4 regions of the Bradyrhizobium sp. CCGE-LA001 genome follow, and region 4 is predicted to be linked to each of the others. Evidence: riboswitches for the same ligand, from Rfam matches in the RefSeq annotation. Region 4 holds a riboswitch; each other region holds the start of a gene.

Region 1 (5,632 bases), 1.2 Mb from region 4:
AGTCCATTCACCGCGTCCGCCCCAGAACGATTGCTTGACGCCGATTTCGATCTGTCTGCCGGTGGCTAGCTCGAAGCTCTTGTTGGCCGATGACAGTGAGATCAGTCCTCCGACGGGATCGACGGCCGTGGCATATTGGCCATAGAAAGCGAGGTCCTTGACGGGTGTATAGACCGCGCCGGCGCGCCAGGTCGTGGAGGAGAACGACTTCTCGAAGCTGTTGGCGGGCGTGACATAGTCGGTGCGCGTGATCGTCGGCTCATCCTGGCGGATACCGGCAATCAAAGACAGTTGCTCGGTGACCGACAGCCGGTTCTCGGCGAACAGCGCGTATTGGTTGGTCACGCTGCCGTAGCCGGGAACCGTGGGGTTCGGACTGTTGAACACCCCGGGAACGAAGCTGTACGGGTCGACGGATGACGAGCCGCCATAGGGCGAGTTGTTGGTATGGGTGAAATTGATGCTGTTGACGTCAAAGCCCGCCAAGAATTCGTTGGCCATGCCCAGCACATGGCCGCGGAATTTCGCGTCCATGCGATTGCCGACCTGCTGCTGATCGTGAAAGATCTCGATATAGCTGGTTCGGTTGATGAGGCCGGTGGCAGGATTATAGGCGTAGCTTTCGACGTCCTTCCAGTGCCGCTTGGAGTTCAGATAGTACAGTGTATTCTGAAGCGAGATGCCATCGGCGACCTGCCATTCGGTCTTGGCCTGGTTCCAGCTATCCTGGTAGCGGATGTGGCTGTCGCTGACGTTGTAGTTCTTGAAGCGGAGGGATTCATTGAGCATGCCGTTGATCAGCGGCGTGCCGAAGTAGCGCGACGGGTGGCGGTCGCCGTAGTCCGTCGACAGCGTCCAGGTGACGTCCTCGTTCTGCCTGATCTGCACCACGGCATGAAGCGCGACATTCGAAGTGTTGTCACGATCGACCCATCCGTCCGACATGTTGCCGGAAGCGGTGATGCGATAGGCGACGTCCTTGCTGACCGGACCACCGCTGTCCACCGCGATCCGCCGGGTCATGTTGCTGTCCAGCGAAACTTCTGCCTGGTTGCGAGGGACCCACGAAGGTAGTTTCGAAACGATGTTGATGGCGCCGCCGACCGCGCCCGCGCCGTACATCACCGAGGCAGGGCCGCGCAGTACCTCGATGCGCTCTGTCGACCACGTGTCGAACGGAAAAGTCACCGTCCCGGCGCCGATATAGAGCTGGGTGCCGTCGTACAGCGTCATCACGGAGCCAAGGCCCGTGAAGCCGCGGGTGTTGAAGGAGACGCCGCCGTTGCCCGGTGCCGGACTCGCCGTGAAGCCGGTCGCGTTTTGCGTCACCGCGTCCAGGATGTTCTGCTGGCCGCGTTCGGCGATGGTTTCAGCGGAGATCACCTCCACGCTGGCCGGCGTCTGCAGCCGCGTCAAGCCGAGGCGGCTGCCGGCCGTGCTTGCGCCGGTCAGGTTGAGCGTCGGTGCGGCGAACAAGGGGCCTGCCGGGTTGACCGCCGGAGCGCGCGCGTCGGCCGATGCGCTTGGTTGTTGGCGTGAGCGCGCGGCGCGCGTTGCATCGCTGCTGCGGCGGGTGCTGCGAGCGTTCGGAAGCCTTGCCGGCGACTGTACCACCACAGGGTCAAGTGTTTGGCCCGGCCTTTCGGACTGTGCCCAGCCATCGGTCGACAGAACGAGGCAGGAGAATGCAACCGAAAGGAACGACACACGGCGATGCCGTGGCGCGAAAAACGTATGGGAGGTCATAAACAGGACTCGCGATAACGTGGCACGTCACCGCGAACGCAGTTTGGCCTCTGCCTCGAGAGGAAGGCAGCTCCACACCCACCAGGACACCCCGCCCAATGTGCTCGCGTGTGACCACGACTGACGGCAGGTCTCCTGGCTCGCGGGTCGTTGCCTGTCGCCGCCTTCCCAAGCCCGCAGGGCCCAGTGGCGTTTGGCGAAGGCTCGCCGCTTACAGTTGCGGGGGCAGCCACGGCGTTGGGGGAGACCCCCGCACCGTATTCCCTATTGATCTCCCGAAGGAGAACCGTCGCAATCACACTAGTTTTTTTTGCAAAGAACTGTCAACTAGCCGTGCTGCTGACGCGGAAGTCGGCGCGTGATCCAGTCACCGCACCCAACGCCGTTAGTTCTTCTGCCTGGTTGCTGGCGAGTCCGGTCGTAGCTTGTTGCCGACGTCCCTATCTCCTTCGAAATGACGCCTGATTTCCGCCCCAGGGAGAACCCTCGTGATGAGACACCTCGAAACAATCGGGGCAACAACCACACTGCCTCACCACCACTCCCTCACCCCCGCCGTGACAAAAACTCCAGCACGCCGGTCTTGTAGACCTTGTAGCCGACCGCGCGCATGTGATCGCGGTTCGGGAAGTCGAGGACTTGCGCGCCCGGGATGATCGCGCCGAGCGCGCTCCCTGAGCCCACGACGTCGTCGGCGGTGCCGACCGCGATCAGCACCGGCACCTCGATGCGTGCGGCCTGCTGCCTCGTCATGAGGTCGCGCGTGCCGCGCAGGCACGCTGCCAGCGCGCACAGGCGCACGCGCGATCTTGAAGGGGTGGAGGACTGCGAACTGCGCAGTTCTCCTAGTTTAATTTCGGAGCGGCCTGGCTGGTGTAAGATCATGGTTCGAATGCAGAGCCGTCCTATGTCACAAGATTCGTTCGAAGCTCCGATCTGCTGCCCCAAGTGCGAGAAGCCGACCCATCTTCTGCAGCGATTGTGGAGCCCCAAAACTGGCAGCGTCCGAGTACTCAAGTGCTCTTGCGGCGAATTGGTTTGGGACGACCAGCGGAACCAGAAGCCGCCCCCCCCCCCCCGCAACGAGTGAGTTCTTGGAGTTCCACTGTTCTCGCCTGGCTAAGGCCTACGAGGCCGAGCGTGCGATCGAGCTGCAGCGCGTCGTCAGCCTCGAATCCTTGTCGGTTGCATGCCCCGCCTTGAGCAGTGAACCGGCACCCCATCGTTAACTTTGTTAAATGCATGGATTGGCACAGCGTGGCCCTCTTGCCCTCAAGCGAAGGGAGACTCATGTGCAGACCTCAAACAACTGCAGAGATCACTCGATGGAATGCTATCGCCTGTCGCGGGCGACGCAGGAGCAAACGGAAAGCAGGACGCTGAGAGTTGGCGCACAGTTGGCTTCGATTGGCCAATCAGATTGAACGACATGCAAAGTGCACTAAGAGGTGCGATGAGCCTCAAAGAAGCTCACCTTGAACTCTTGACCCCAATCGTATGGCAAAGAAGCCCGACCACGAACGCGAAGCGGAAAACAAGGCCCGAATGGACGAGGCCCGGAAGGTCGTCGCAGATTATATCGACGACCAACGCGAGATAGCCGCCAAGCTAAGACGCAAGCTGGATTGAGCGGCCTCTTACACTCAGCCGAAATACATTGACTTCCGCTTGGGCCATTTGCCGACATCGTTCGGCTGTTCTCGCTGGCTTGAAGGGAGTGAACAGCCTCTTTCCTGGTGTGAACTTCAGGGTGATCGGCCGACAACCTCCTCGCCTCAGACAAACCCCAGCCCCGGCGGAAAATCCAGCACGCCGGTCTTGTAGACCTTGTCACCGACCGCCCGCATGTGATCGCGGCCGGGAATGTCGAGCACTTGCGCACCCGGAATGATCGCGCCGAGCGCGCTCGCAGAGCCCGCGACGTCACGGAGCCGACCGCGATCAGCACCGGTACCTCGCATTGCGGCGAGAGCGCACAATTGTCCGCCTCTGACAGCTCTAGCCGGGCATAGTGCACCGTCACTCAATATCCAGGCATCGGGCTTTCATTGCGCACCAGTCGCGAAGGTTGTTGCGTGACGCGGCTGGACTAGCTTGGTGCGAACTTTGCGCCCTCACCATTGCCGCAGCCCAAGCAAATTGTGCACCGTCACGCAGTTTGCGTATCTCCGCGTCTCACCTAAGGGTGCAGCCCAGCACCGTCACCGTAGTTCCGAAATTTTTCACATCGTCTTTGCGAGCGCGAACAACCGGAAATCTTCGAGCGCCGCGTGCCGATGCGGGGCGACTTCGCGCCGGTAGGTCTCGGTGTCGACGATCGAGCGGAAGGTGGCGAAATCGCCGTATTCGTTGAGCGCCACTTCGTCCCAACGTTCGCTTGGCGAGCCGACGAGGCTCGCCAGGAGCGGGACGGAAAGCACTCGCACGAGCGGCTTCCCGGCCGCGAGACGGCGGAATGCCGGCCGGTAGCGTTCATCAAAGGCTTCGCGGCCCGAGCAGGGCTCAGCATCGAATCCGTCCTCGTAATGCGCTTGCGCGCGGTAGCGTATCAGATTGAGCATATAGATCGGCTGGCCGGATGGAATCGCCCGCTCGGCGGCGTCAAGGGCTTGCAGAGTGATTTCGATGAGGTTCATCGGACTTCCCGGATTTATAGCGCCGCGGAATGCGCGCTGACCGCTCCCAGCTAGACGGTGCGGAACGGCCATTGTAGTGACCCGGCGGCCATGATTATGTGGACTCCATGTCCACAACAGCTTTGCATCCCGATCTCTCGCGTCTCCTCGCCTTCGTCCGCGTCGTCGAGGCGGGTTCCTTCGCAGAAGCCGCGCGGCGCGCGGGAACGACCACCTCGGCGATGTCCAAGGCGGTCGCCCGCTTCGAAAAGGCTCACGGGTTGCGGCTCCTGCATCGCTCCACCCACTCGCTGGCGCTGACCGAAGAGGGCGACAGGCTCATGACGGCGGGTCGCGCGCTGGTGGAAAGCCTCGCCCGCGTCCAATCCGCGCTCGGCGAAGTCGCGCGCGACGATGGCGGACGGGTGCGCGTGACCGCCCCCGCCTCCTTCGCCCGCGCCTGCATCCTGCCGCGACTGCCGGCGTTCCTGCGGGAGCGGCCGGAAATCGAGATCGAGGTCAAATTCCGCAACGAGATCCTCGATCTCGCGGCGGAAGGCGTCGACGTCGCGATCCGCTCGGGGCCGCTCGACCGCGCGCCGGGCCATCAGGCACGGCGGCTTTGCACGTTCTCCTGGATCGCTTGCGCCTCGCCTGGCTATCTGAAGGCGCGCGGCGCGCCCACCACTCCATACGAGCTTGCCGCGCACGACCATGTCGGCTTTCGCAATCCCGCAAGTGGTCAGATCCTGACCTGGCGCTTTGCCGATCCGCGCGGCAAGGGACCCATTCGCGTCACGCCCAAACCCAAGCACATTTGCGACGATGCGCATGCGACGCTCGACTTGGTCGCGAGCGGATTTGGGATCGGCTGGGGGCCAGCGTGGCTCGTCAACGAAGACCTTCGCGCCGGCCGGCTGGTCGAGGTTCTGGGATCCTGGCGCGTCCCCGGGGAACCCCTATGGATGGTGCGCACCTCGGGCCGCCGCCCGCCCCTGCGCACGCAGCGCGTGATGTCATTCCTCAACACGCTTCCCGCAGCGTTCAGCGACAAGGCAGCGTAGGCGAAGAATCCCTCATGGCGCTTTGCCGACTCACCCGCGGCGGGAGAGGAAATCCAGCACGCCGGTCTTGTAGACCTTGTCGCCGACCGCGCGCATGTGATCGCGGTTCGGGATGTCGAGCACTTGCGCAAAGCGTTCTCTGAGCCCGGAGTCCGATAACAGCCCTACAGGACAGCGGTGACCGTCGGGCGGCTCGCTTGAACGCCT
Region 2 (5,632 bases), 3.0 Mb from region 4:
GAAAAAATCTTGCGCGCGGTCGGCGGTCTCGAGATCGCGGCGATCTCAGGCGCGATCATCGCAGCCGCGCAAGCCCGCATTCCCGTTTTGATCGACGGCTTCATTGTCTCGGTCGCAGCGCTGGCAGCGGTGCGGCTCAACCCGTCGTGCCGGCCGTTCCTGCTGCCGTCGCACCAATCGGCGGAGCAGGGGCATCGGCTGGTGCTGCGCGCGCTCAACGTTCAGCCGCTGATCAGCCTCGATCTCAGGCTCGGCGAAGGCTCCGGCGCTGCCATCGCATTGCCGCTGGTGCGCCTCGCCTGCAGCCTCCACAACGGCATGGCGACATTCGCGCAGGCCAACGTGCCGGATAGGCCTAGCTGACACGCTGATTGACGGAAACGACGCGCCAGCCGCTCGCGAGCCGATCGATCCGGCTGAGCGACAGCGGATCGATCACGAAGCGGAGCGCTGCCGCGGGCGTGAGATCGAGCGCGATGCACAGCGCCGCGCGGATCGTGCCGGAATGCACGACGAGCGTCGCCGAGCCCGGGCCGATCCGCGAGAGTCCAAGCCGGACACGCGCGACCTGATCCTCAAAACTCTCGCCGCCCGGCGGCCGCCCGCGCGCCGGATCGCGCCAGAACCGCGCATAGGCCTCCTCGCCCTCTGCGCTGATGTCGTCATGCCGACGGCCGGTCCATTCGCCAAAATCCTGCTCGCTGAATTCAGTCATCAACTCGGGCACGAGCCCCAGCGCCTGCGCGGTCTCGACCGTGCGCCGCGACGGGCTGGCATAGCTCGCGGCGTCTTTCGGCAGGCGCTGCCGTAGGGCCTGCAACTGCGCGAGATCGCCGAGATCAGCCGGCGCGTCGGCCGCATGGATCGTCCCCTTGATGCCGTCGACCGGCGCATGCCGTATCAGCCAGAGGAAGGTCTCACCTTCCATGTGCTCGTCTCCAAGGAAGTTGGTCAGTGTGGCCACAGCGCCTCAACTCGCACATTGACTCTGTCTCCACGGCAATCCTAGATGCTCGCGACGGTTTTCCCGAGAGGGAATGAAAAGGGAATGCGGTGCGGGGCAGATTGTCCCCAATGCCGCGGCTGCCCCCGCAACTGTAAGCGGTGAATCCTTCGTCGGAAAGCCACTGGGTCCTCGGTCCCGGGAAGGCGACGAAGCGGTCACGACCCGCGAGCCAGGAGACCTGCCGTCAGCCGTGGTCACACGCGAAGATGTCGGTCGGGGAGTACAGACATTCGGCTTCATCGGACGGCTGACAAGCCCAGGATGAGACCTCGTTCGCGGTGACGTGCCACTGACGTCATACCGAGGCCCAACGTGTCTTCCATCCCTAGTGCACGACTCCGCAAGTTCCTGTTCGCCTCTGCATCCCTTACGTGGCTCGCCCTTGTCGATATGCCGACCGCCCTGGCGCAACAGGCGCGCGAGCTGCTGCCGCCGGTCGAAGTGTCGCCCGCTCAATCCCGCAAACAGGCAAGGCCAGTCGGTCGGGAGGCGCAGAGCGCAAGCCGTGCGCCTGCGCGCCGGCCGGCAACCGCAGCACCAAAGCCCGTCGTCCCGACTGCCGCGGCGCCAACGCCGCTCAACTGCAATGCGGTGGCTGAAAGCGCCTCGCGGCTCGGCCTTACGGTGCGGCAGACCCCCGCGACCGTCGAGGTGATCTCGGCCGAAACCATGCGCGAGCAGGGCTATCGCACCGTGTCCGAGGTGGTGCAAGGCGCGGTCGGCGTTACCTCCGGCGACAACCCGGCCGAACCTTCGGCCTTCTCCATGCGCGGCTTCACCAACAGCCAGATCAACACGCTCTACAACGGCATCAAGATCGGCCCGCAGAACATGACCTCGCGGATCGTCGACACCGCCAATCTGGAGGCGGTGGAATTCCTGAAAGGCCCGGCCTCGCTGATGTCGGGCGAGGGCGCGGCCGGCGGCGCCATCAACTTCGTCACCAAGCAGCCGTACACCGGACCTGTCAGGAACGAAGCCAATTTTTCATGGGACACGCTGAACTCGTTCCGCGCGCATTACGGCTCGGGCGGCAGCACCAATGTTCAAGGCCTTGACTACCGCTTCGACATCAGCCGCTCCACCCTCAACGGGTTTGCCGACGACACCAACGTCAAGACTTTCGGCACGTCCGGCCAGCTCAACTATAGCGTCTCCGACAGCCTCAAGATATGGGGCGCGATCGAGTACCGGGAGGATCGCTCGAAAGCCTATTGGGGTGCACCGCTGGTGCCGGTCGCCTATAGCGGCTCGCATGCCACGAGCGGCATCGTCTCCGGCAATTACGTCTCGAACTACAACGGAACCAATCTCGGGCCCGTCACCATCGACGACCGCACCTTCAACACCAACTACAACGTTCTCGACAACCGCAACGTCGCGCAGGAGGTCTGGCTGCGCGGCGGCTTCGAGCTGAAGCTGGCGCCTGACCTGACGCTGAAGAACCAGGCCTATGGCTATGGCGCGGAACGGACCTGGTTCAACAACGAGATCCAGGCCTTCAACTCCACCACCAACCTGGTCGATCGCGAGCGCTTCTATGTCGCACACAGCCAGCGTCTGGTCGGCAACATCACCGACCTGATCTGGGATGCGAATATTGCAGGCTTCGACAATCGGCTGGTGACGACGCTCTCGTCGAGCTATCTCGATTTCGTCAGGCCGGGCGCCGCAAACTTTCCCAGCGATTCCGTTTCGCTGGTCGATCCCAACCGTGGCTTTTACGGCCTGCTCACGACACAGCAGCAGACGGCGCGCATCGACAATCAGGCGCTGTCGTTCGAGGACCGGCTGAAGCTGACGCGCAGCTTCGCGCTGATCGGCGGCTTGCGCGTCGAGCATATCGGGCTCAATCGCAATTCGACCGACGTCAACGGCCTGGTGAAGGCGGGCTTTCCCTTCACGAAAGACTGGGCACCGGTAACGGGACGCATCGGCTACACCTGGGAGGCCATTCCCGGCCTGACCTTCTACAGCCAATACGCCACCGGCGCCGACGTCGCAGCCAACAACATCTTCCTGCTCACGCCCACTCAGCCGCTCGATCTGACCACCGCGCGCACCTACGAGACCGGCGTCAAGCACCTGTTCTGGGACAACAGGGCAGAGTGGTCGTTCTCCGCCTACGACATTCTGCGCAAGAACGTCTATGCCGCGGCCGGCGGCATGCAGCTCAACATCGCGGGCCGGCAGGAATCCAAGGGCGTCGAACTCGCCGCTTCGGTGCGGCCGATCGAGCCGTTGCGGCTGTGGGGCAACATCGCCTATGTCGATGCGCGCTATGCCGACTACAATTTTGTCGGCGGCTCGTTCTCCGGCAACACGCCGCCGAACGTGCCGCGCATCGTCGCGAACGCCGGCGCATCGTACCGATTTTTCACGCCCTGGCCGCTGGAGCTCGGCATCATCGGCCGCCACGTCGGCGACCGTTACAACACGGACGCCAACGTCGTGACGATGAAGGCCTACTCGGTCGCCGAAGTCTATGCCTTCGTCGACATCCCCAGAACCGTGTTCAATGCCGTCGACCAGGCCCGCCTGACGTTCCGCGTGCGCAACATCACCGACAAGCGCTACGCGATCTGGGGCGATCCATTCTATCCCGATCAGATCCTGCTCGGCGCGCCGCGGACCTATGAGATCTCGGCGGCATTCAAATGGTGAGGCCGTGAGCGCATGATGGGCGTGATCGTCCTGTTGCACCGCTGGCTCGGGATCGCGTTCTGCCTGCTGTTCGCGATGTGGTTCGCGACCGGAATCGTGATGCACTTCGTTCCGTTTCCGTCCCTGACGGAAGCCGAGCGATTTGCCGGGCTCGCGCCCCTCGATGGCAGCGAAACCAGGGTATCTGTCGCAGACGCCGTGGCGGCGAGCGGCATCGCGGATGCCACGCGTGTTCGGCTGATCCAGCGGAGCGATGGTGCGGTCTATATCGTGTCGGGACCATCCCGTTCGCGCGCGGTCCATGCTTCCGACGGCCGGGATGCATCGGTGACATCCGGCGATGTCGTACTCACCATTGCGCAAGTTCATGCCCGACAGCGCGGGCGCGACGCCGCACGCGCCGCGATCGTCGCGCGATCGGACTACGATCATTGGAGCGTGCCGAACGGTTTCGATCGCCACAGGCCCCTGTTTCGCGGCGCTCTCGGCGATGCCGCGGGAACGGAATTCTACGTCTCGTCGCTGACCGGCGAGGTCGTCCTCGATACGACGCGCAGCGAGCGCGGCTGGAATCTCGTCGGCAGCGTGCTGCACTGGATCTATCCGACGGTTCTGCGCAGCAATTGGTCTCTTTGGGACCGTGTGGTCTGGACCTTGTCGCTGCTGGCCCTGATCGCGGCCGTGCTGGGGACGGTGCTCGGGATCGCGCGGGTCAGGTTTCGCAACGGGCAGATCTCCACGCCTTACCGCGGCTGGCATGCGCTGCATCACCTGATCGGCCTCGCAGCGACGATCTTCGTCCTATCCTGGATCTTCAGCGGCTGGCTGTCGATGGATCACGGCCGGCTGTTCTCACGCGGGCAATTGACTCCGACTGAGGCCGGTGTGTTCGACGCCGCGCCATCGTGGAGCGATGCCGCATCGCTCGAGCGGCAAGCAATATCGCCGTCGGCGCGCGAGATCGAATGGTTCGCCTTCGGCGGCCATGTCTATCGGCGCGATCGGGTCGCGCTCGGCCGCCAGACGTTGATCGGGGCAGGGGATGCGCCGCGTGATGGACCGGCGGGATTCCTCGGCATGTACGAGGTTCAGGCACTTGCGGGGCGCCTTGCAGCCGGATGCGGCACGCCGTTCGCCCTCCTTGATGATGACGACTATCCGGCGCGATCCACAATGCCGGGTGCACCGGTCTACCGCATGCATTGCGATGGCGGCCTCTGGTTCGACATCGATGGCGCCGACGGGCGCGTGCTGCAAAGGCTGGATGCGTCGCGACGGGCTTATCGCTGGGCCTACAGCGCGCTGCATACGTTCGACGTTCCGGCCCTTTTGGCACGCCCATTTCTGCGCGACGTCCTGATCGTCGGCCTCTGCACGGTCGGGCTGGTGTTCTCCATCACCGGCATCGTCATCGGCTGGCGCCGCTTGCGCAATCGGACAATCCCCAAGAGGAAAAAGCCCTGACCCGGCGCGCGGGACGATGCGCCGTTTGCTCACGGCAGCGTCAGCCAGGACGCGCGAGTCCCACCCCAAATCGCGCTGGCGAAGGCGGAATTAGTGGCATACCATTTGCAAGCCAATGGGCTCTGGTTTCACCCGCCCTTGGCCAATGATGGCCGACATCACGGCAATAATGGGAGGACTTCATGGATCGCAGGACCGTATTGAAGGGACTGGCTGGCGCGGGCGGTCTGGCATTGACGGGCGGCCTCGCGGCGCCTGCGCTCTCGCAAGGTGCCTCCGCGCGCACGCTGCGATTCGTGCCTCAGGCCAACCTTGCCAATTTCGATCCGATCTGGGGCACCCAATATGTGGTGCGCAATGCCGCCGCGATGGTGTGGGACACGCTCTACGGCATCGATGCGCAACTCCAGCCGCAGCGGCAGATGGTCGAGTCCGAGGAGACCTCAGACGACGGCAAGACCTGGACGTTCAAGCTGCGCCCCGGCCTCAAGTTCCACG
Region 3 (5,632 bases), 3.0 Mb from region 4:
GTCGCGGTGGAGGCGAGGGGCACACAGGGCATCCCCCGCAGCTCGGGTCTTTCCGACGAACTCTTCGTCCATGACGGCCAGATCACCAAGCGTCCGGTGCGCGCACTCGCACTTTCGGCGCTGGCTCCGCGTGTCGGCGAGCGGCTGTGGGATATCGGCGCGGGCTCAGGCTCGGTCTCCGTGGAGTGGGCGCTGTGCGGCGGGACGGCGACCGCGATCGAGGTGCGCGAGGATCGCGCCGCGAACATTCGCAGCAATGCAGCTGCGTTCGGATTCACGCATCGGATCACCATCATCACGGGAAGGGCGCCGGAAGCTATTGCCGGTCTGGACGCACCAGATGCCGTCTTCATCGGTGGCGGTCTCGATCGCGCGATGTTCGATACAGTCTGGTCGCAACTCGCGCCGGGTGCGCGGCTGGTTGCACATTCAGTCACGTTGGAGACGGAAGCGCTGCTCGGCGAGCTGCACCAGCGTCACGGCGGTGAGCTGATGCGGGTCGAGATTGCGCATGCAGCCCCACTCGGTCGCTACCGCTCCTGGGAGGCGGTGCGGCCGCTCGTGCAGTGGAGTGCGGTCCGATGAAGGTCGCCGGATTCGGATTCAGGCAGGATGTGACGCTGGCCGCGCTGCGCGACGCGTTGCTGGCGGCCGGCGGTCCCGACGGCCTCGCTGCAGTGGCCACCATCAGCGACAAGGCCGACGCGCAGGCGTTGAAGCAGCTCGCGCATGAATGCGGCGTTCCGATCAAGGCCATTCCCGCAGAAGCACTGGCCGGCACAAACACGCCGACGCAGTCAATACGCATCGCGGAAAAGTTCGGCACCGGATCGGTGGCCGAAGCCGTAGCGCTGGCAGCTGCCGGCCCTCGCGCACGCCTGATTGCGACGCGAGTGGTCTCGCAGGATCGCACCGCGACCGCGGCGATCGCCGAAGGAGACGGCGCATGACCGTGCATTTCATCGGCGCCGGACCGGGCGCCGCCGATCTCCTGACCTTGCGCGGCCGCGATCTCATCGCGGCTTGTCCCGTCTGCCTTTATGCTGGCTCGCTGGTGCCGGAGGGCGTGCTGGCGCATTGCCCGCAAGGTGCGCGCATCGTCAACACCGCGCCGCTGTCGCTCGACGAGATCATCGCGGAGATCGCCGCGGCGCATGCGGAGGGCAAGGATGTGGCTCGCCTGCATTCCGGTGATCTCTCGATCTGGTCGGCGATGGGCGAACAGCTCCGTCGCCTGCGCGCGCTCGGCATTCCCTATACGGTCACGCCGGGCGTTCCGTCCTTCTCCGCCGCTGCCGCGGCACTGGAGACCGAGCTGACGCTGCCTGGCCTTGCCCAGAGCGTGGTGCTGACGCGCACGCCGGGCCGCGCCAGCGCAATGCCTGAGGGCGAGAAGCTCGCGGCCTTTGCCGCCACCGGCGCCGTGCTCGCGATCCATCTCTCCATCCATCTGCTCGACAAGGTCGTCGCCGAACTGACGCCGCATTACGGCGCGGACTGCCCGGTTGCGATCGTCTGGCGCGCCAGCTGGCCGGATCAGCGCATCGTCCGCGCGATGCTCGGCACGCTCGATGCGGCGGTGGGCGGCGAGATGGAGCGCACCGCTCTGATCCTGGTCGGCAAGACGCTGGGCGCGGCGGATTTCGACGAGAGCCGCCTCTATGCCGCCGACTACGATCGCCGCTATCGGCCGGTCGGCGCCGAGCCACGCTTTCCGGAGGCGACGTGATGGCGGCCGGCCTCGTCATCTCCGCACCGGCGTCAGGCGTCGGCAAGACCACGCTGACGCTGGCGCTCGCGCGCGCCTGGCGCAATCGCGGCCTCAACGTGCAGTGCTTCAAGAGCGGCCCCGACTATATCGATCCCGCCTTTCATGCCGCCGCCACGGGACGCGCCTCCGTCAATGTCGACAGCTGGGCGATGGACCGGGGCACTATCGCGCATCTCGTCAGCCGCGGTGTGGACGCCGATATCGTGCTCGCCGAGGGCTCGATGGGCCTGTTCGACGGTGTCGCTGCGCGCGGTGTCTCCGGCACCGGCGCCACCGCTGACATTGCGGAGATGCTGGGCTGGCCGGTGGTGCTGGTGATCGACCCCTCAGGACAAGCGCAAACCGCGGCGGCGATCGCCGCAGGCCTTCGCGACTACCGCAAGGGCGTGCGCCTCGCCGGCGTCGTGCTCAACCGCGTCGCCAGTCCGCGTCACGAGGATCTCGTGCGGCGGGCGCTGAACGACTCCGGCATCGCGGTGTTCGGCGCGCTGCCGCGCCATGCCGAGATCAGCCTGCCGAAGCGGCATCTCGGCCTGGTGCAGGCCGAGGAGCAGGCCGAGATCGGCAAGCTGATCGACGAGGCCGCACGCTTCGTCGCCGAGCATGTCGATCTCGACGCGGTGCTGCGCGCGGCTGCGGGTTGGTCACCGCAGCCGGCCGCGAATGGACTGAACGTCACGCCGCCGGGGCAGCGCATTGCGCTCGCCCGCGATGCGGCATTCTCCTTCGTCTATCCGCACATGCTGGAAGCCTGGCGCGCGGCCGGCGCCGAGATCGTGCCGTTCTCGCCGCTGGCCGATGAAGCGCCCGATGCGGACGCCGACGTCTGCTGGCTGCCCGGCGGCTATCCCGAACTTCATGCCTGCAGGATCGCCGCCAATGCACGATTTCGCACCAGCCTGCGATCCTTTGCAGAGACGCGGCCGGTGCATGGCGAATGCGGGGGCTATATGGTGCTGGGCGCCGCTTTGACCGACGCGGACGGTGTCCGCCACGAGATGGCGGGGCTGCTCGGTCTGGAGACCAGCTTTGCCAAGCGCCGCATGCATCTGGGCTATCGTCTTGCCGAACTGGCTGCGCCAATGCCGGGGCATCAGATCGGCGCACGCCTGCGCGGACATGAGTTTCACTACTCGACCATCCTCGCGCAGCCCGACACACCATTGGCGGTCGTGCACGACGCGACCGGCGCTGTCATCGCCGAGACCGGCTCGCGGCGAGGCCACGCCACCGGCACGTTCTTCCATCTGATCGCGGAGGACCGGTGAGCGGTTTTGTCTCTTTCGTCTCCGCCGGCCCCGGCGATCCCGAGCTCCTCACGATGAAGGGCGCCGCGCGGCTGCGCGAGGCCGACGTCGTGCTCTACGACGATCTTGCCTCCGGCGCGATCCTCGATCTCGCCCGGCCCGGCGCCAATCTCGTCGCGGTGGGGAAGCGGGCAGGGCGGCCCTCGACCAAGCAGCACCACGTCAACCGCCTTTTGGTCGACTATGCCGCAACGGGTGCGCGCGTGGTGCGCCTCAAGTCCGGCGATGCCGGCATTTTCGGCCGGCTCGAGGAGGAGCTGGAGACGCTGCGCGAGGCCGGCATCGGCTACGAGATCATTCCCGGCGTCACATCCGCTTGCGTCGCTGCCGCGCAAGCCGGCATTCCCCTGACCCGGCGCCACACCTCGCGTCGGTTCCAGTTCTTGACTGGAGCCGACGTCACCGGCGAGCTGCCGCCGAACCTGAATTGGGCGGCGCTGGCCGATCCGGAGGCGACCACCGTGGTCTATATGGGCCGGCGCACCTTTCCGGCGCTTGCCGCAAGATTGATCGAACACGGCCTCGCCGCGAATACGCCGGCGCTGTTCGCGGAATCCCTCGGCCGTTCCGACGAGCGGCTGGTGCGCACCACCATTGCCGAGCTGGCCGAGCAGCTTGCGCGCGGCGGCGCCGCTTCCACGGCTGCCGTCATCCTGTTCGGGGCGCTAGCGGGGGATGATCGGTCATGATGGCAACCCTTCAGGCCTTGACGCAGGCTCTGCGAAAGGGGCACAGAGGAGAGGCATGGTGCTCGACGCGGCGCAAAGCGCCGGAGCATAATCGGGAATGGGGATGGGCGGACCCAGTTGCGGCGCCCAAAACCCCAGCCGCCCCCGCGACTGTAAGCGGTGAGGGGCTCCGATCAGCCACTGGGCCGCGAGGCACGGGAAGGCCGGAGAACCCCAGTGAACCGCGAGCCAGGAGACCGGCCGTGCATGTTTTGAGGCCAAGGCCGTCGGGTGTGACGGCAGGAAGGATCTGAGCCATGCATATCGAACCAGGATTGGTGACGGGCGCCAAGCTCGCATTGAGTTACGCAACCGGCATCGCCGCAGGCGGCGTTGCCTTGAAGCTCGCAGTCGAAACCGTGCGCGAGCAGGGCATCGGCTCGTTCGCCGCGCGGACACTGGCCACGACGGCCCTCGTGTTCGTCTTCTTCGAGATCCTGCCGCACTTCCCGGTCGGGGTGTCAGAGGTGCACTTCATCCTGGGCTCGACCTTGTTCCTGCTGTTCGGCGCTGCGCCCGCCGCCTTCGGTCTCGCCTTTGGCTTGCTGCTTCAGGGCATGCTGTTCGAGCCGGTGGACCTGCCGCAATACGGCATGAACGTCACCACGCTGCTGGTGCCGCTGTTCGCGATCCAGGCGATTGCCACGCGCATCATTCCGCGCAACACCGCCTATGTCGATTTGAAGTACGGTCAGGCACTGGCGCTGTCGACCACCTATCAAGCGGGTGTTGTCGCCTGGGTGGCGTTCTGGGCGCTCTATGGCTCAGGCTTCGCGATGAGCAACCTCGCCGACATCGCGACCTTCGCGGCCTCCTATGCGCTGGTCATCGTGATCGAGCCGCTGGCTGATCTTGCCGTGCTAGCATTGGCGAAGTCCGTGCGCGGCGTCACCGCGCCCGGCTTGGTCACCCCGCGCCTGCACAACGCGGCGTAAGAGATCCAGCGAGGGGCGGCCGGTGCGGCCGCCCTTTGCGCTCGTCATGCTCACGCTCTCCTTGATAGGCATCGGTTGCGGCGATCCCGGGCAGCTCACGCGCGCCGCAATCGCCGCCATCAACGCGGCCGATCTTGTCCTGATCCCGCGCAAGGGGACGGCGAAATCCGACCTTGCGGATTTGCGGCGGACGATCTGCGCGGACGTGCTCACCAGCGACAAGACGCGCATCGCCGAGTTCGATCTTCCGGTGCGGGACGCGGGCGAGGCGGATTATCGCAAAGGCGTGGATGATTGGCACGATGCGGTCGCCGCGACCTGGTCGCAGACGATTGCAGATCATCTCGAAGGCGATGGCAAGGTCGCGTTGCTGATCTGGGGCGATCCTTCGCTCTATGATTCCTCGCTGCGCATCGCACGGCGGCTCCATCCGTTGCCTGATATCGAGGTCGTGCCCGGGATCACCTCGATTCAGGCGCTGTGCGCGGCGCATGCGCTGCCGCTCAACGACATCGGCGAGCCGTTCCTGGTCACGACGGGCCGCCGCCTGCGCGAAGGCGGCTGGCCGCAGGGCGTCGACACCGTCGTGGTGATGCTCGATGGCGGCACGGCCTTTCAGTCGCTCGATCCGGCCGGTCTTCACATCTGGTGGGGCGCCTATCTCGGCATGCAGGATCAGATCATCTTGTCCGGCGCGCTGGCCGAGGCCGGTCCGCGCATCGTCGCGCTGCGGCAGGCAGCGCGCGAGCGACACGGCTGGATCATGGACAGCTACATTCTCAAGCGCCTGACGTAAGCGAGGCAGCATGCTCCCCGAATGGGTCTTTCGACAGTGCCCCGAAATCTCCGCGGCTCATCGCGAGGCGGCAGTGGCGCGGCAGGCGCAACTGA
Region 4 (5,632 bases):
GTGAAGGAACTGTTGGGATTGTGGGAGCAGCGTTGCGTTCGACTGCACCCGCCTCGCGCTTCTCGCAACGCCGATGGCTTTGGTACAGGGCACGCGGAAGCAAAGCCGGCGCTCATCAATATGGGCCCTATCTAGACGCCGCCTGCCGGCGTAGCAAAGGATGAAACGGCTCAATGAGCAGGATACCAGCCGGTGCTTGGCAACTTCCTCCTCCAACGGCTAGGTACCAGGCCATGCGATCGTTGCTGTGTAGCTCTACACCGCAAGCGTCCGAGATCTGGCCCCTCAGGTTGCCGTCGGACCCATACATTGGAGTCTTGTAGTACGTTCTCCCGTCCAACCAATATACGATTAGGCAACGCGAATGCTGGTCAGTGACTCGATGAATAATCGGTTCGTGGTCTCTCGACGACGGACCGGGTTTGGTGATTGCCTATGGTCGTTGGCATCGGCTTGGCGTTACGCAAAGCGGACCGGGCGCACATTGGCAATCGATTGGCGTGGCTCGTGTTATCTCGATCAGCCATTCACCAATGCCTTTCCAGTGTTCTTCGAACCAGTTCAAGACATCGACGGTGTACCGGTCATTTGCGATGACCAGATCAATCAGGTGTCATTTCCAGGGCCGTTCTTCCCACGCTGGTGGAATAAAACGCCGATAGATTGCGTTTATAGGCCAGATGAACAGATCTTCCAGGAGCGTGACGAACTAGGTCAACTCTTCCTAAGTCCGGAAGATGTTGACGCCAACACTGTGGTGTGTGACGCCTGCTTAATGTGGCGCTGCGATGAGGATGCCGAACGGCAGATATTTCGGACAGTTAAGCCCCAAGCTGGGATTCAGGCTCGAATTGATGCCATTTACCGGGAGCTTTTTGAGGGGCAGAGCATAATTGGAGTTCATGTTCGTCACGGCAACGGCGAAGATATCATGGGGCATAAGCCGTATTGGGCGGATCCGGAGCTTGCCTTTCGGCAGGTATGTACGGCCATCCAAAAAGCGAAAGCGTTACCGCATGCAAGGCCGGTGAAGGTGTTCTTGTGCACCGACAGCGCGTTGATTCTCGAAAGGCTGTCTGGAATATTCCCCGATCTCTTCACAATCCCAAAGCATTTTCAGGCACCTCATGCTGGACCGCTACACAGTGCAGAACTTGGCACCGAAGGCGGTTTTTCTGCTTTAATTGAAATGTATCTCCTGGCCCGATGCGACACCGTCATTCGGTTTCCACCAACGAGTGCTTTCACCAGGTATGCTCGCCTCTTCGCACCACGCGTTATGGAGTTCGATTTGACGGACCCGACTCGGTTGATCCTCATTCAAGGATCGTCGGAACGGTTCGCGGATACATGACAGCCGAAAGCTGCAGCTCAACGTCTCGAATATTGGCTGCTAGAAGTTTGCGGCGATAGGTATGCCTGCTTGGATCAGATACCGGTCTGCTGGCGAGGGTAGATTGCGAATGATGTGGATCGTCTTCTAAGGTCATAGAAGAGTGGAACGGCGCCTGATGCCTTCGTGATCGAGGTGGCTAAAGTTCCAGGAAGCTGCCTGCGGTGCGGTGATCACCTGATCGACGGTTCTTGCGCCTGAATTTGTTCATTCGAAAAGTCCTACACGGCTCTCTCGGACAAACCGCCTCGCAACCTGCGGAATGATCAAGCCTCCGAAGCTGACAACCGGGCGCCTCGCGCGCTCGCTGTCTCGGACCATGAACCATGATCTAGCGATCGCCGGCGGCGGTCGCCGGCAAATGGTGCGGCAGGCGACCGAGGCAGCACGCCCCCAAGGTCGCGTTTGCCACAATCAATCGGCAACGAGGCGGCGGCGGAAATTCAACGGTTGACGGAACGATTGGTTTGCAGGTAGTGGAGTTTCGTTCGAGGTTCTCTGGATCCCGCTCGATCCGGAGCTAAGAGGGAAGCCGGTGTGATGCCGGCGCTGCCCCCGCAACTGTAAGCGGCGAGCCCCTGTCCAATGTTGTCACTGAAGCCGGTTGGCTTCGGGAAGGCCGGACAGCAGCCATGACCCGCGAGCCAGGAGACCTGCCCCGACAACATTTTCGTCCACGGGCGGGGTGTCCCGGTGGTGTGTCGCGAAGTTGTCGCTGCGGCGGCCTTTACCTGCGCATCCACCATCGCCTTGCCGCCAACTATGGGGTTGAAGCGGTGTCAAACATTTCACTTCCCGTTGCGACGCTGGGTATGCCACGCATTGGGCCGCGCCGCGAACTCAAATTCGCGCTCGAGAGCTACTGGGCGGGAAAGTCAAGCGAAGCGCAGCTCTTGGAGGCTGCGGCTGGACTTCGCCTCGCCAACTGGGCGCGGCAGAGATCGCTGGGCGCCACCATCATTCCTTCGAATGACTTCTCGCTCTATGACCATGTGCTCGATACCAGTGTGATGGTCGGCGCCATTCCCGACGTTTACGGTTGGGACGCAGGTCCGGTGTCACTCAAGACCTACTTCACCATGGCGCGCGGGGCAGGAGACGGTCAAGATGCGGGCCTCGCGCATGCAGATGATCGACACGGCCCGGCAGCACAGGAAATGACAAAGTGGTTCGACACTAACTATCATTACATGGTGCCGGAATTTCGCAAGGACCAGACCTTCGAGCTTTCCTCTCGTAAGCCGATTGAGGAATATGAGGAGGCAAAAAGCCTTGGATACCAGACGCGCTGCGTGCTGATAGGCCCGGTCACCTTTTTGAAGCTAGGCAAGAGCGCAGATCCCGCATTCAATCCACTGTTGCTGCTGGATCAACTTCTACCGGTCTATGTCGATGTCCTTCGCGAACTGGCCGCGCAAGGTGCTGAATGGGTTCAGCTAGACGAGCCCTGCCTGGTCCTTGACCTCGACGAATCATCCCGCGGGGCGTTGCGGCGGGTCTATGCCCATTTCGCAAAGGCGGTGCCCGGCTTGAAAATCATGCTGGCAACTTACTTCGGGAGCCTCGCAGACAATCTCGATACAGCCTTGGCCCTGCCCATTGCCGGGCTTCACGTTGACCTGGTGCGGGCCTCAGATCAGTTGAACGCAATCACCGAAGTTGCCCGGAGTGATCTCGTTCTCTCACTGGGAGTTATTGATGGGCGCAATGTCTGGCGCTGCAATCTGCAAGAGTTGTTCGACAGGCTGGCGCCCGCTATTGCGAAGCTGGGTCGTGACCGCGTCGAGATAGCCCCGTCGTGTTCGCTGCTTCACATCCCGGTTGACCTGGACCTCGAAAACCATCTCGATCATGATGTAAAGAACTGGCTCGCTTTCTCGGTACAGAAGATCAAGGAGCTTACGACGTTGGGAAGCGCGCTCGCCGGCAATCAAGCTCGTGCATCGCGCCTCCTTGCGGCTTCGAGGCGGGCGGCCGGGGCTCGCCAGAGGTCGTCCAAGATTAACAACCCCAACGTCACCGGGCGCTTGGCTGCGATTGATCAAACAATGCATTGTCGTCGCAGTTCGTACGCAACCCGGACCGAGCTTCAGCGGGCGCGGCTCGCATTGCCAGTATTCCCAACGACGACGATTGGATCGTTCCCGCAGACCGCATACATTCGCAGTGCCCGTGCGTCTCATGCACAGGGAAAGTTGAGTGACGCGCAATACGACCAGCTCCTCAAGGCGGAAACAGCGCGTGCAGTCAGATGGCAGGAAGAAATTGGACTTGACGTGCTCGTGCATGGCGAGTTCGAACGCAATGACATGGTGCAGTATTTCGGGGAGCGGCTGTCCGGATTCGCCTTCACAAAGCACGGTTGGGTGCAATCCTATGGCTCGCGCTGCGTTCGTCCGCCAATTCTGTTTGGGGACGTCTCCCGTCCGAATCCTATGACGGTCGACTGCTGGAGCTATGCGCAGTCACTGACCAAGAAACCGGTCAAGGCGATGTTGACTGGGCCGGTGACCATTCTGAACTGGTCGTTCGTTCGTGAGGATATCTTGCGGAGCGAGGTATGCCTACAGATCGCGCTCGCGATCCAGGACGAGGTCGTCGACCTTCAGAACGCCGGAGCGAAAATAATTCAGATAGACGAGGCAGCGTTGCGTGAGGGATTGCCGCTACGCAAATCACAGTGGAAAAGGTATCTCGATTGGGCTGTGAACGGCTTTCGCATTTGCTCCTCAGTCGCTGCCGACGAAACGCAGATCCATACTCATATGTGCTATTCCGAGTTTAACGATATCATCGATGCTATCGCGGAGATGGATGCAGACGTCATTTCGATCGAGACGTCGCGGTCGAAGATGGAATTGTTAGACGCCTTCAGAAGCCACAAGTACCCAAATCAAATCGGGCCGGGCGTCTATGATATCCATTCACCGCGCGTTCCGGAAACGGCCGAGATGAAAAACCTCATCACGCTGGCGCGCCAACAGCTCTCCGACTGCCAATTGTGGATCAATCCTGATTGCGGTCTGAAAACCCGAAAGTGGGAGGAGGTGCGACCGGCGTTGGTCAACATGGTCGCCGCTGCCCGGGAGCTACGAGCGGCCCTGATCGCGCAACGTTAAACTTTCGTTCGCGAAGAAGACGGCAGTGTTTCGCAATCATTATTCCGCTTGAAGAAGTGAGCCTTCAGAGCAATGGGGCTGGCAGTGTTCGTGGCGTGCAGCGGCGCATCGAGCTGGTCTCGCGCCACAAGATCGGGACTCACGAGACAAGAGCTCGGCGACGGAATGTTCGCGCTGGTGCCTATGCGGACGAACATGCGACGGTAATCCTTCATGGTGATCATATCGTAATAGCCAGCCGCCGGCGCCTGATTGACAACGGTGTCGTCGACTTAGTGGCGGCGCGGTTTAAGTCGCCGCCGGCAAACCCGGCCAGGCTTGTCGCGGCTCGGGACTGCCGCAGTGTGGATGTGTTTGACTGCGTCACTATGCACAATGTGCGAAGTGCAATTGCGCGATCGGCGAAGGAGTGCACATGATGTCAAACACAAGTCACAGACGAATCTAACGTGCGATGCGATTACGTCAGATAGCGATGGTACGATCGCGTGGTTGCGGTCTTCCGGGCGGCTTCGAAAGCAGGCAGAATTGCTGCGCAAATGAGGCGCGTCGCTGTTGAGTCGCAAATCCATGCAATGAGTAGGGGGCAATTCGATCAGCGTCATCTGAGACGCGACGTCGGCTTGTGACGAATATGCATTGTATTGTCGGGAAGCAGACGCGCAATGTATGGAAGCGGGAAACTCTCGCCGAACCCGCCGCTGGATTACTATTCCTAGAGCGGTTTAGCCTCATCGCTGTGGCCCAGTTCCTGCAACGGAGTCTCGGGCCAGGCGAAGAGAGGAGGCGCAGTTGACTCTTGATATACTAAGTAGGGACACCTCGACGAAGGACGTGGACTTCCCGTCTTTAGGCGGTGAAGCCGGTTTCCGCCAGGGTGAACGCAAAACGCTGTTGCTGACTGGAGCGACGCGTGGCATCGGTCGCGCCACCGCAGAGCTGTTTGCGGAAGCTGGCTGGCGCATCATATCGTGCGCGCGCCAACCGCTTGACGAGAAGCGGTGCCCGTGGACCTCAGGACCCGAAGACCATATCCAAGTCGATCTCAGTAACCATCGAATTCTGCCGCGCGCGATTGCCGAGGTGAAGAAGCGCCTCGCAGGTGCGCCCTTGCACGCGC

The links. Region 4 has a riboswitch for cobalamin ahead of metE (5-methyltetrahydropteroyltriglutamate--homocysteine S-methyltransferase). Riboswitches for the same ligand answer to the same signal wherever they lie in the genome.
Region 1: another riboswitch for cobalamin. It lies ahead of BCCGELA001_RS23700 (TonB-dependent receptor); the one in region 4 lies ahead of metE (5-methyltetrahydropteroyltriglutamate--homocysteine S-methyltransferase).
Region 2: another riboswitch for cobalamin. It lies ahead of BCCGELA001_RS38145 (TonB-dependent receptor); the one in region 4 lies ahead of metE (5-methyltetrahydropteroyltriglutamate--homocysteine S-methyltransferase).
Region 3: another riboswitch for cobalamin. It lies ahead of BCCGELA001_RS14795 (energy-coupling factor ABC transporter permease); the one in region 4 lies ahead of metE (5-methyltetrahydropteroyltriglutamate--homocysteine S-methyltransferase).

What each region holds. Positions count from the first base shown of each region.
Region 1 covers NZ_CP013949.1:5,068,603-5,074,234, forward strand. The annotation lists gene BCCGELA001_RS23700 (TonB-dependent receptor) at 1-1,476, opposite strand, end outside; cobalamin riboswitch at 1,855-2,052, opposite strand; partial or broken gene BCCGELA001_RS23705 (alpha/beta fold hydrolase) at 2,293-2,535, opposite strand; gene BCCGELA001_RS39320 (hypothetical protein) at 3,244-3,375, shown strand; partial or broken gene BCCGELA001_RS23710 (hypothetical protein) at 3,522-3,703, opposite strand; gene BCCGELA001_RS23715 (hypothetical protein) at 3,969-4,382, opposite strand; gene BCCGELA001_RS23720 (LysR family transcriptional regulator) at 4,490-5,425, shown strand; partial or broken gene BCCGELA001_RS37315 (alpha/beta fold hydrolase) at 5,456-5,554, opposite strand.
Region 2 covers NZ_CP013949.1:3,204,010-3,209,641, forward strand. The annotation lists gene cobT (nicotinate-nucleotide--dimethylbenzimidazole phosphoribosyltransferase) at 1-363, shown strand, start outside; gene BCCGELA001_RS14810 (histidine phosphatase family protein) at 356-928, opposite strand; cobalamin riboswitch at 1,003-1,206, shown strand; gene BCCGELA001_RS38145 (TonB-dependent receptor) at 1,397-3,670, shown strand; gene BCCGELA001_RS14820 (PepSY domain-containing protein) at 3,683-5,134, shown strand; gene BCCGELA001_RS14825 (ABC transporter substrate-binding protein) at 5,317-5,632, shown strand, end outside.
Region 3 covers NZ_CP013949.1:3,197,773-3,203,404, forward strand. The annotation lists gene BCCGELA001_RS14770 (bifunctional cobalt-precorrin-7 (C(5))-methyltransferase/cobalt-precorrin-6B (C(15))-methyltransferase) at 1-585, shown strand, start outside; gene BCCGELA001_RS14775 (cobalamin biosynthesis protein) at 582-950, shown strand; gene cobM (precorrin-4 C(11)-methyltransferase) at 947-1,729, shown strand; gene BCCGELA001_RS14785 (cobyrinate a,c-diamide synthase) at 1,729-3,039, shown strand; gene cobA (uroporphyrinogen-III C-methyltransferase) at 3,036-3,767, shown strand; cobalamin riboswitch at 3,807-4,026, shown strand; gene BCCGELA001_RS14795 (energy-coupling factor ABC transporter permease) at 4,064-4,741, shown strand; gene cobF (precorrin-6A synthase (deacetylating)) at 4,788-5,537, shown strand; gene cobT (nicotinate-nucleotide--dimethylbenzimidazole phosphoribosyltransferase) at 5,548-5,632, shown strand, end outside.
Region 4 covers NZ_CP013949.1:6,241,721-6,247,352, reverse strand. The annotation lists gene BCCGELA001_RS29030 (carbamoyltransferase family protein) at 1-135, shown strand, start outside; gene BCCGELA001_RS29025 (nodulation protein NodZ) at 365-1,354, shown strand; cobalamin riboswitch at 1,868-2,068, shown strand; gene metE (5-methyltetrahydropteroyltriglutamate--homocysteine S-methyltransferase) at 2,170-4,512, shown strand; gene BCCGELA001_RS29015 (SDR family NAD(P)-dependent oxidoreductase) at 5,347-5,632, shown strand, end outside.